DNA from 2 places in the Streptomyces sp. cg40 genome. Region 2 is predicted to be linked to the other one. Evidence: predicted binding sites of a transcription regulator. Region 2 holds the regulator's gene; the other holds the start of a gene.
The links. The regulator HspR, encoded in region 2, represses chaperone genes until heat shock. The targets are predictions, from matches to a motif close to TTGAGNNNNNNNNNCTCAA.
Positions count from the first base shown of each region.

Region 1: a site for HspR is predicted at 2,656-2,674, ahead of dnaK (molecular chaperone DnaK). Genes of this name have one in related genera too.

Region 1 is NZ_CP190128.1:2,129,262-2,133,312, reverse strand. Features, by position in the region: gene ACQHII_RS09430 (ATP-binding protein) at 1-198, shown strand, start outside; gene ACQHII_RS09425 (vWA domain-containing protein) at 320-2,125, shown strand; gene ACQHII_RS09420 (OsmC family peroxiredoxin) at 2,179-2,604, shown strand; gene dnaK (molecular chaperone DnaK) at 2,720-4,051, shown strand, end outside.
Region 2 is NZ_CP190128.1:5,846,676-5,850,726, reverse strand. Features, by position in the region: gene ACQHII_RS26125 (caspase, EACC1-associated type) at 1-467, shown strand, start outside; gene ACQHII_RS26120 (sugar ABC transporter substrate-binding protein) at 475-1,581, opposite strand; gene ACQHII_RS26115 (heat shock protein transcriptional repressor HspR) at 1,863-2,312, opposite strand; gene dnaJ (molecular chaperone DnaJ) at 2,318-3,505, opposite strand; gene grpE (nucleotide exchange factor GrpE) at 3,554-4,051, opposite strand, start outside.

The sequences.
Region 1 (4,051 bases), 3.7 Mb from region 2:
AGTAAGGACCACTTGTCGGCCAACGGCCGCCAGACCGCCTACCGCGCCAAGTCCCTCCTCGTCCAACTCGCTGAGATCTCCGTCGAGGTGGCCCAGAGCGTCATCGCCTCGGACGACGACGGCAACCCGGTCCTCCCCGCCTGGTTCCTGGTGGAGGCCGCCCGCGACATGCCCCGGCTGGTAGAGGCGCGCCGGTGAGCGGGGGAAGTGAACGGGCCGTCATGGCAGGGGAGTTCGGCGCAGCTCGGGCGCGGGCGACACTGCCGCTCGGCTCCGCGCGGGCGCCGCTCCCGCCCGGATCCGTCCCGGAGGTCCGCCCGTGAGCCGTACCCGCAAGAAGGACCCCGAGAAGAAGAAGCCCGACCCGGCGACCGAGGCGTTCACGGCCGGGTTGAGGCTCGTGTGGGCCAACCCCGCGCTCGCCGCGATCGACTTCGAGCTGTGCCGGGAGGAGGACTGCCGGGCCGCGCCGCTCGACGGGCTCGTCCTCGTCAACTCCAACGGGTATCTCCACGCGCACCCCACCCGGCTCGCCGAACCCGCCGAATGGGCCTGGGCGATCGCGCACGCGCTCATCCACCTCGGCTTCGGACACGTACCCGGCGCCAAGGGCGAGCGCGAACAGCCCGACCGCTTCGACCTCGCCGCCCGCTGCGTCGTCGTCAACCGCTTCCTGCTCACCTTCCCCATCGGCCGCACCCCCGAAGACCTCCCCGCCACCTACCCCTCGGGCGACGAGGAACAACTCGCGGCCCGCTGGCGCCAGGGCGGCATCCCGGCCGTCTACGAACACTGCGGTACGGCGGGCAGCGCCCCCGACCAGCGGCTCGTACCGTGGACGGGCTGGCCCGGGACCCCCGTCGACTGGCAGATCGCCTTCGCGAGCGCCCTCACCCGCACCATGTCCGTCGCCATGGACCTCGCCGGCGGCCGCCGCGACTCGATGTACGGCGGCCCCACCCGACTCCAGCCCTGGGAACGGGCGTTGAGCTGGTTCGTCTCCAACTACCCGCTGCTGGGCGGCATCGCTGCCGGCATCACCGTCGTCGCCGACGCCGAACTCGCCCGTGCCCACGGCATCTCCGTCGCCGCCGTCGACACCGAGGCCGCCGAGGTCTACATCAACCCGCTGCGTCAGTTCGACGACGAGGAATGGCGGTTCGTCCTCGCCCACGAGATGCTGCACGCCGCCCTGCGCCACGGCGACCGCTGCGGCACCCGCGACCCGTTCCTCTTCAACGTCGCCGCCGACTACGTCATCAACGGCTGGCTGCGCGAGATGGACATCGGCACCATGCCCGAAGGCCTGCTGTACGACCCGGAGTTGAAGGACCTTTCCGCCGAGGAGGTCTACGACCGGATCACCGCCGACCTGCGCCGCACCCGCCGCCTGGCCACCCTGCGCGGCAAGGGCGTCGGCGACATCCTCGGCGGCCCGCTCGGCAGCCCGCGCGACTACGTCGACCTCGACGAGTTCTACCGGCGCGGCCTCGCCCGCGGCCTGGACCTGCACCAGCAGCACGAACGCGGCTTCCTGCCGGGCGGGTTGGTCGAGGAGATCCGCGCCCTCAGCCATCCGCCCCTGTCCTGGGACGCCCAACTCGCCCGCTGGTTCGACGAGTTCGTACCCAGACCGGAGCCCGTACGGTCGTACGCCCGTCCCTCGCGCCGCCAGTCCTCCACCCCCGACATCCCGCGCGCCGGGCACTGGTTCCCGCCCGAGGAGGTCGCCCGCTGCACCTTCGGCGTCGTCCTCGACACCTCCGGCTCCATGGACCGCACCCTCCTCGGCAAAGCACTGGGCGCGATCGCCTCGTACGCGGAGGCCCGTGACGTACCGGCCGCCCGGGTCGTGTTCTGCGACGCGGCCCCGCACGACGCGGGCTACGTCCCGGTCACCGACATCGCCGGCCGGGTACGGGTGCACGGGCGCGGCGGCACCGTGCTCCAGCCCGGGATCGACCTTTTGCACCGGTCCAACGACTTCCCGCCGGGCGCGCCCGTCCTCGTCATCACCGACGGCTGGTGCGACGTACTGCGGGTGCGGCGCGAGCACGCCTATCTGATTCCACAAGGCGCTCGCCTGCCGTTCACCCCGCGTGGGCCGGTCTTCCGGGTGCGTTGAACCGGAATGTGATCGGATGGCTCCGAACGACATCCGCGTCGAAAGGAATCACCGTGGCTACCACGCGCACCGCACACACCGTCTGGGAAGGCGAACTCATCAAGGGCAGCGGCGAGGTCACGTTCGACTCGTCAGGCATCGGGGTGCAGCCGGTGACGTGGGCGTCGCGCGCCGAGGAGGCCAACGGCAAGACCAGCCCCGAGGAACTGATCGCGGCCGCCCACTCCAGCTGCTTCTCCATGGCGCTGTCGCACGGCCTCACCGGCGCGGGCACCCCGCCCACTCGCCTGGAGACCAAGGCCGACGTGACCTTCCAGCCCGGCGAGGGCATCACCGGCATCCACCTCACCGTCCGCGGCGAGGTCCCCGGCCTGGACGCGGCCGGCTTCGCGGCCGCCGCCGAGGACGCCAAGAAGAACTGCCCGGTCAGCCAGGCGCTCGCGGGTACGACGATCACACTGACGGTCGAATCCGCCTGACCCCGGCCCGCGCTCGTACCTCGATGCCGCACTCGGAAAACGGGTGCGGCATTGACTTTCCGCCACTCAAGTTTTGTGCTGGAGATCGGGCAGCGCCTGGCGGAAGGGGACGGCTATGGGACGAGCGGTCGGGATCGATCTGGGGACCACGAACTCGGTGGTCGCGGTGCTGGAGGGCGGGGAGGCGACGGTCGTCGCCAACGCCGAGGGGGCGAGGACCACACCCTCGGTCGTGGCCTTCGCCAAGAACGGCGAGGTACTGGTCGGCGAGGTCGCCAAACGGCAGGCCGTGACCAACATCGAGCGCACCGCGCGCTCGGTGAAACGGCACATGGGCAACACCGACTGGCGGTTCCCCGACACGGGCGCCATCGACGGAACGCGGTACCGCGCCCAGGAGTTGTCCGCGCGCGTGCTGCAGAAACTGAAGCGGGACACGGAGGCCTACCTCGGTGAGGACGTCACCGACGCGGTGATCACCGTCCCCGCCTACTTCGACGACTCCCAGCGCCAGGCCACCAAGGAGGCCGGCGAGATCGCGGGCCTCAAGGTCCTGCGGATCATCAACGAACCGACCGCCGCCGCCCTCGCCTACGGCCTCGACCGCGGCGAGGAACAGACCGTCCTCGTCTTCGACCTCGGCGGCGGCACCTTCGACGTCTCCCTCCTGGAGATCGGCGACGGCGTCATCGAGGTCAAGGCCACCAACGGCGACACCCACCTCGGCGGCGACGACTGGGACCAGCGGGTCATGGAGTACCTGGCCAAGAAGTTCCAGGGCCAGTACGGCATCGACCTCGGCAAGGACAAGATGGCGCTCCAGCGGCTGCGCGAGGGCGCCGAGAAGGCCAAGATCGAACTCTCCTCGGCCGCCGAGACGACGATCAACCTGCCCTACATCACCGCCTCCGCCGACGGCCCGCTGCACCTCGACGAGAAGCTCACCCGCGCCCAGTTCCAGGAACTCACCGCCGATCTTTTGGACCGTTGCAAGACCCCCTTCCACCAGGCGGTCAAGGACGCCGGCGTCAAGCTCTCCGCCGTCGACCACGTCATCCTCGTCGGCGGCTCGACCCGCATGCCCGCCGTCACCGACCTCGTCAAGGAACTCACCGGCAAGGACCCGCACAAGGGCGTCAACCCCGACGAGGTCGTGGCCGTCGGCGCCGCCCTCCAGGCCGGCGTCATCCGCGGCGACGTCAAGGACGTCCTCCTCCTCGACGTCACCCCGCTGTCCCTGGGCATCGAGACCAAGGGCGGCATCATGACCAAGCTCATCGAACGCAACACGACCATCCCGACCCGGCGTTCGGAGATCTTCACCACCGCCACCGACAACCAGCCCTCGGTCGGCATCCAGGTCTACCAAGGTGAGCGCGAAATCGCCGCGTACAACAAGAAGTTGGGCGTCTTCGACCTCACCGGCCTGCCGCCCGCCCCGCGCGGC
Region 2 (4,051 bases):
CCCGGGTCGTCGACACCCCCGTCTCCGGCCCCACCGCCCTCTCCGACGGAATCCTCTACGTCGGCAACGAGCGCGGCGAGCTGCACGCCCTCGACACCTCGAACGGGCATCGGAAGTGGCGCCGCGACACCGGCAGCGCCGTCCGCTCGGCCCCCACGGTCGCGAACGGCACGGTCTACGTGGGAAACGACGACGAGCGCCTCTACGCCCTCGACGCGGCCACCGGCGAGGTCAAGTGGCGCTTCACGGCCACGGGCCCGGTCCGCACCACCCCGGCGGTCACCGGCAGCACGGTCCACTTCGGCAGCGACGACGGCTGCGTCTACGCCGTGGACACCGTCACCGGCCGGGAGCGCTGGCGCTTCCCGACCGGCGGGCCCGTGGTCTCCTCGCCCGTCGTCGACGCCGGAGTGCTGTACGTGGGCAGCGACGACACCCGGCTCCACGCCATCACAGCCGCCGACTGAACCCGGGCTACTTCAGCCCGGCCGCGTCGCACGCCGTCTTGTACTTGGCGGTGCAGATGTCGGAGATCTTGTAGATCCCGTCCGCGACCACCGTCGACTTGATGTTGTCCTTCGTCAGCGCGACCACGGACACCAGCTGCGCGGGGATCTTCTTGTTGGTGGGGCTGTCCACCGAGTCGCGGGTGAGGGCGTCGAACTCGATGTCCCTGCCCTGCACCTCGGCGACGGCGATCTTCGCAGCGGCCTCGGCCAGGTCGGGGTAGGGCTTGTAGACGCTCATGTACTGCTCGCCGGTCACGATCCGCTGCACGGCGGTGAGTTCGGCGTCCTGGCCGGTGACGGGCGGCATCTTCGTCACGCCCGCCGCCTTCAGGGCGTCGATGATGCCGCCGGCCATCGCGTCGTTGGCGGAGTACACCGCGGCGATGTTGTCCTTGCCGAGCTTGTCGATCGCCTTGGTCATCTCCGACTTGGCGATGTCCGGGTCCCAGGCCTTGGTGTCGTAGCTCGCGGCGACCGTCACCTTGCCCTGGAGTTCGGACAGCGCCCCCGCCTTGAACACCCCGGCGTTGGGGTCGGTCGGCGAGCCGTTGATCATGACGACCTTGTCGGAGGTGTCGACGTTGCTGCCGAGCGCCTCGACCAGGGAGCGGCCCTGCACCTCGCCGACGAGTTCGCCGTCGAAGGAGACGTACGCGTCGATCGGGCCCTCGGCCAGGCGGTCGTAGGCGATGACCGGGATGCCGGCGGCCTTGGCCTTCTTCACCATGGGCAGGATGAGGTGCGAGTCGACGGAGTCGAGGATGATGATGTCGACCTTCTGGTCGATCATCTTCTGCATCTGCTTGTCCTGGACGCTCGCGACACCGCCGGCGTTCTGGTACTCGGCCTTGCCCTTCTTGTCGGTGAGTTCGCTGACCGTCGACTTGATGATCGGGAAGTCGAACTCCGCGTACCGCGTGTTCGTCTTCTCCGGCATCAGGACGCCCACCGTGATGTCGTTGCCCTTGGCCGGGGTGGCGTCCGAGCTGCTCCCCGACGAGGAGAGCACGCCACAGGCGGCCAGGGGCAGGGCCAGCGAGGACGCGGCCACGGATATGGCGATACGACGCATTGGTGAGCTCACTTCTGGTGCCGTCCGGACGTGGGCGCAGCATTGCAACCCAGGTGACTGAAAAGCCAACGCGGCTGCGGCCACCGGCGTCAAGCGGAACTACTTAACGAGATGGCAACACCACGTTCCGTTTGGTATGTGGAGACGTTGCGGAATCCCATCCAAACGCTCTTTACCGACCCTCCACTCAACGGGAGTTCATGAGTGGGCAAAGATCGCACAACCGGCAAGGGGCCCGGAGGCGGGTGAGCCTCCGGGCCCCTGCACGGTTTGTCGGTGCGTCAGTCCGAGGACTGCCGCTTCGGCCGCCACACCACCAGCGCGCTGGTCTGCTGGACCTCCTGGTACGGGACCAGGTCCCGGCGGTAGGAGGCGTGCACGGCGGCCTCGCGCTGCTGGATCGCCGCCGCCGCTCCGTCGACCGCCGCCTGGAGTTCGGCGACGCGCTGCTGGAGCGCCACGACCTGGTTCTCCAGCTCGATGATGCGCTTGATGCCGGCCAGGTTGATGCCCTCGGTCTGCGACAACTGCTGGACGGTGCGCAGCAGTTCGATGTCGCGGGCCGAGTAGCGCCGGCCGCGCCCGGCCGTGCGGTCCGGGGAGACCAGGCCGAGGCGGTCGTACTGGCGCAGCGTCTGCGGGTGCAGACCGGAGAGCTGGGCCGCCACCGAGATGACGTAGACCGGGGTCTCCTCGGTCAGCTCGTACGGGTTGCGTCGACGGCCGTCCATCTCTGTCATGCTCCCTTCGCGGCCTGGAACAGCTCCGCCCGCGGGTCCTCGCCCGCGGTGGCCTCTCTGTACGCCTCAAGCGCGTCACGAGCATTCCCCGTGACGTCCTTCGGGACACTCACCTCGACGGTCACGAGAAGGTCTCCCCGGGTGCCGTCCTTGCGGAAGGCGCCCTTGCCGCGGGCCCGCATGGTGCGGCCGTTGGGCGTGCCCGGCGGCAGCTTCAGCGTCACCGGGGGTCCGCCCAGGGTGGGCACCCTGACCTCGCCGCCGAGTGCCGCCTCGGCGAACGTCACCGGGACCGTCACCGTGAGGTTGTCGTCCTTGCGGCCGAACACCGGGTGGGCGTCGACGTGCACCATGACGTACAAGTCGCCCGCGGGACCGCCCCGTTCGCCCGGCGCTCCCTTGCCGCGCAGCCGGATGCGCTGGCCGTCGGTGACCCCCGCGGGGATCCGGACCTGCATGGTCCGCGAGGACTTGGCGCGCCCGCTGCCCTTGCACTCGGCGCACGGGTGCTCGGCGATCAGGCCCCGGCCCTTGCAGTCCGGGCACGGGTCCGTGAGCGAGAAGCCGCCGCCGGAGCCGCGCGCGACCTGGCCGGTGCCGACGCAGGTCGGGCACACGCGCGGTGTGCCGTTCTTGTCGCCGGTGCCCGAACAGGCCTTGCAGGGCTGCTGCGAGGACATCCGCAGCGGGACCGTGGCCCCTTCGATGGCCTCCGTGAAGCTGAGCGTGACCTCGGACTCGATGTCCTGGCCGCGCCTGGGCTGGGTCCGGGTCGTGCCCGCGCCGCCCCGGTTGAACAAGCCGCCGAACACGTCCCCGATCCCGCCGCCGAATCCGCCGGCACCCCCGGCGCCGCCGCCCTGTGCGCCGCCTCCGAAGAGGTCGCCCAGGTCGAAGTTGAAGTTCCCGGCGCCCGCGCCGCCCGGCCCCGGGCGGAAGCCGCCGTTGCCGAACAGCGCGCGGGCGTCGTCGTACTCCTTGCGCTTCTTGGGGTCACCGAGGATGTCGTTGGCCTCGGAGATCTCCTTGAAGCGCTCCTCGGCCTTGGCGTTGCCCTTGTTGGCGTCCGGGTGGAACTCGCGGGCGAGCTTGCGGTACGCCTTCTTGATCTCGGCCTCGGTGGCGTCCTTGGGCACGCCGAGGACCTTGTAGTAGTCCTTCTCGATGAAGTCCTTGGTACTCATCCTCGACGTCCCTCCTTCCGCCCGGTGTCTGCCCGCCCGGTGTGTGCGTCAGCCCTCCTCAGGGCCGTTGTCCTTCTCGTCGCCGGCCTCGGACTCGTCCTCGGCCTTGACCGCCTGCGCACCGGGCTGCGGTTCGGCCACGGCCACCCGCGCGGGGCGGATGGTGCGCTCGCCGATGCGATACCCGGGCTGGAGGATCGCCACGCAGGTCGTCTCGGTGACGTCCGGCGCGTACGAGTGCATCAGGGCCTCGTGGATCGTCGGGTCGAAGGGCTCGCCCTCCTTGCCGAACTGCTGCAGTCCCATCTTCGCGGCGACGGTCTCCAGTGACTCCGCCACGGACTTGAAACCGCCGACGAGTTCCCCGTGTTCCCGCGCGCGGCCGATGTCGTCGAGGGTGGGCATCAGCTCGGTCAGGAGGTTCGCGACGGCGATCTCCTTGACCGTGATGCGGTCCCGCTCGACCCGGCGGCGGTAGTTCTGGAACTCGGCCTGGAGCCGCTGGAGGTCCGCCGTGCGCTCTTCGAGCGCCTTGCGCACCTGGTC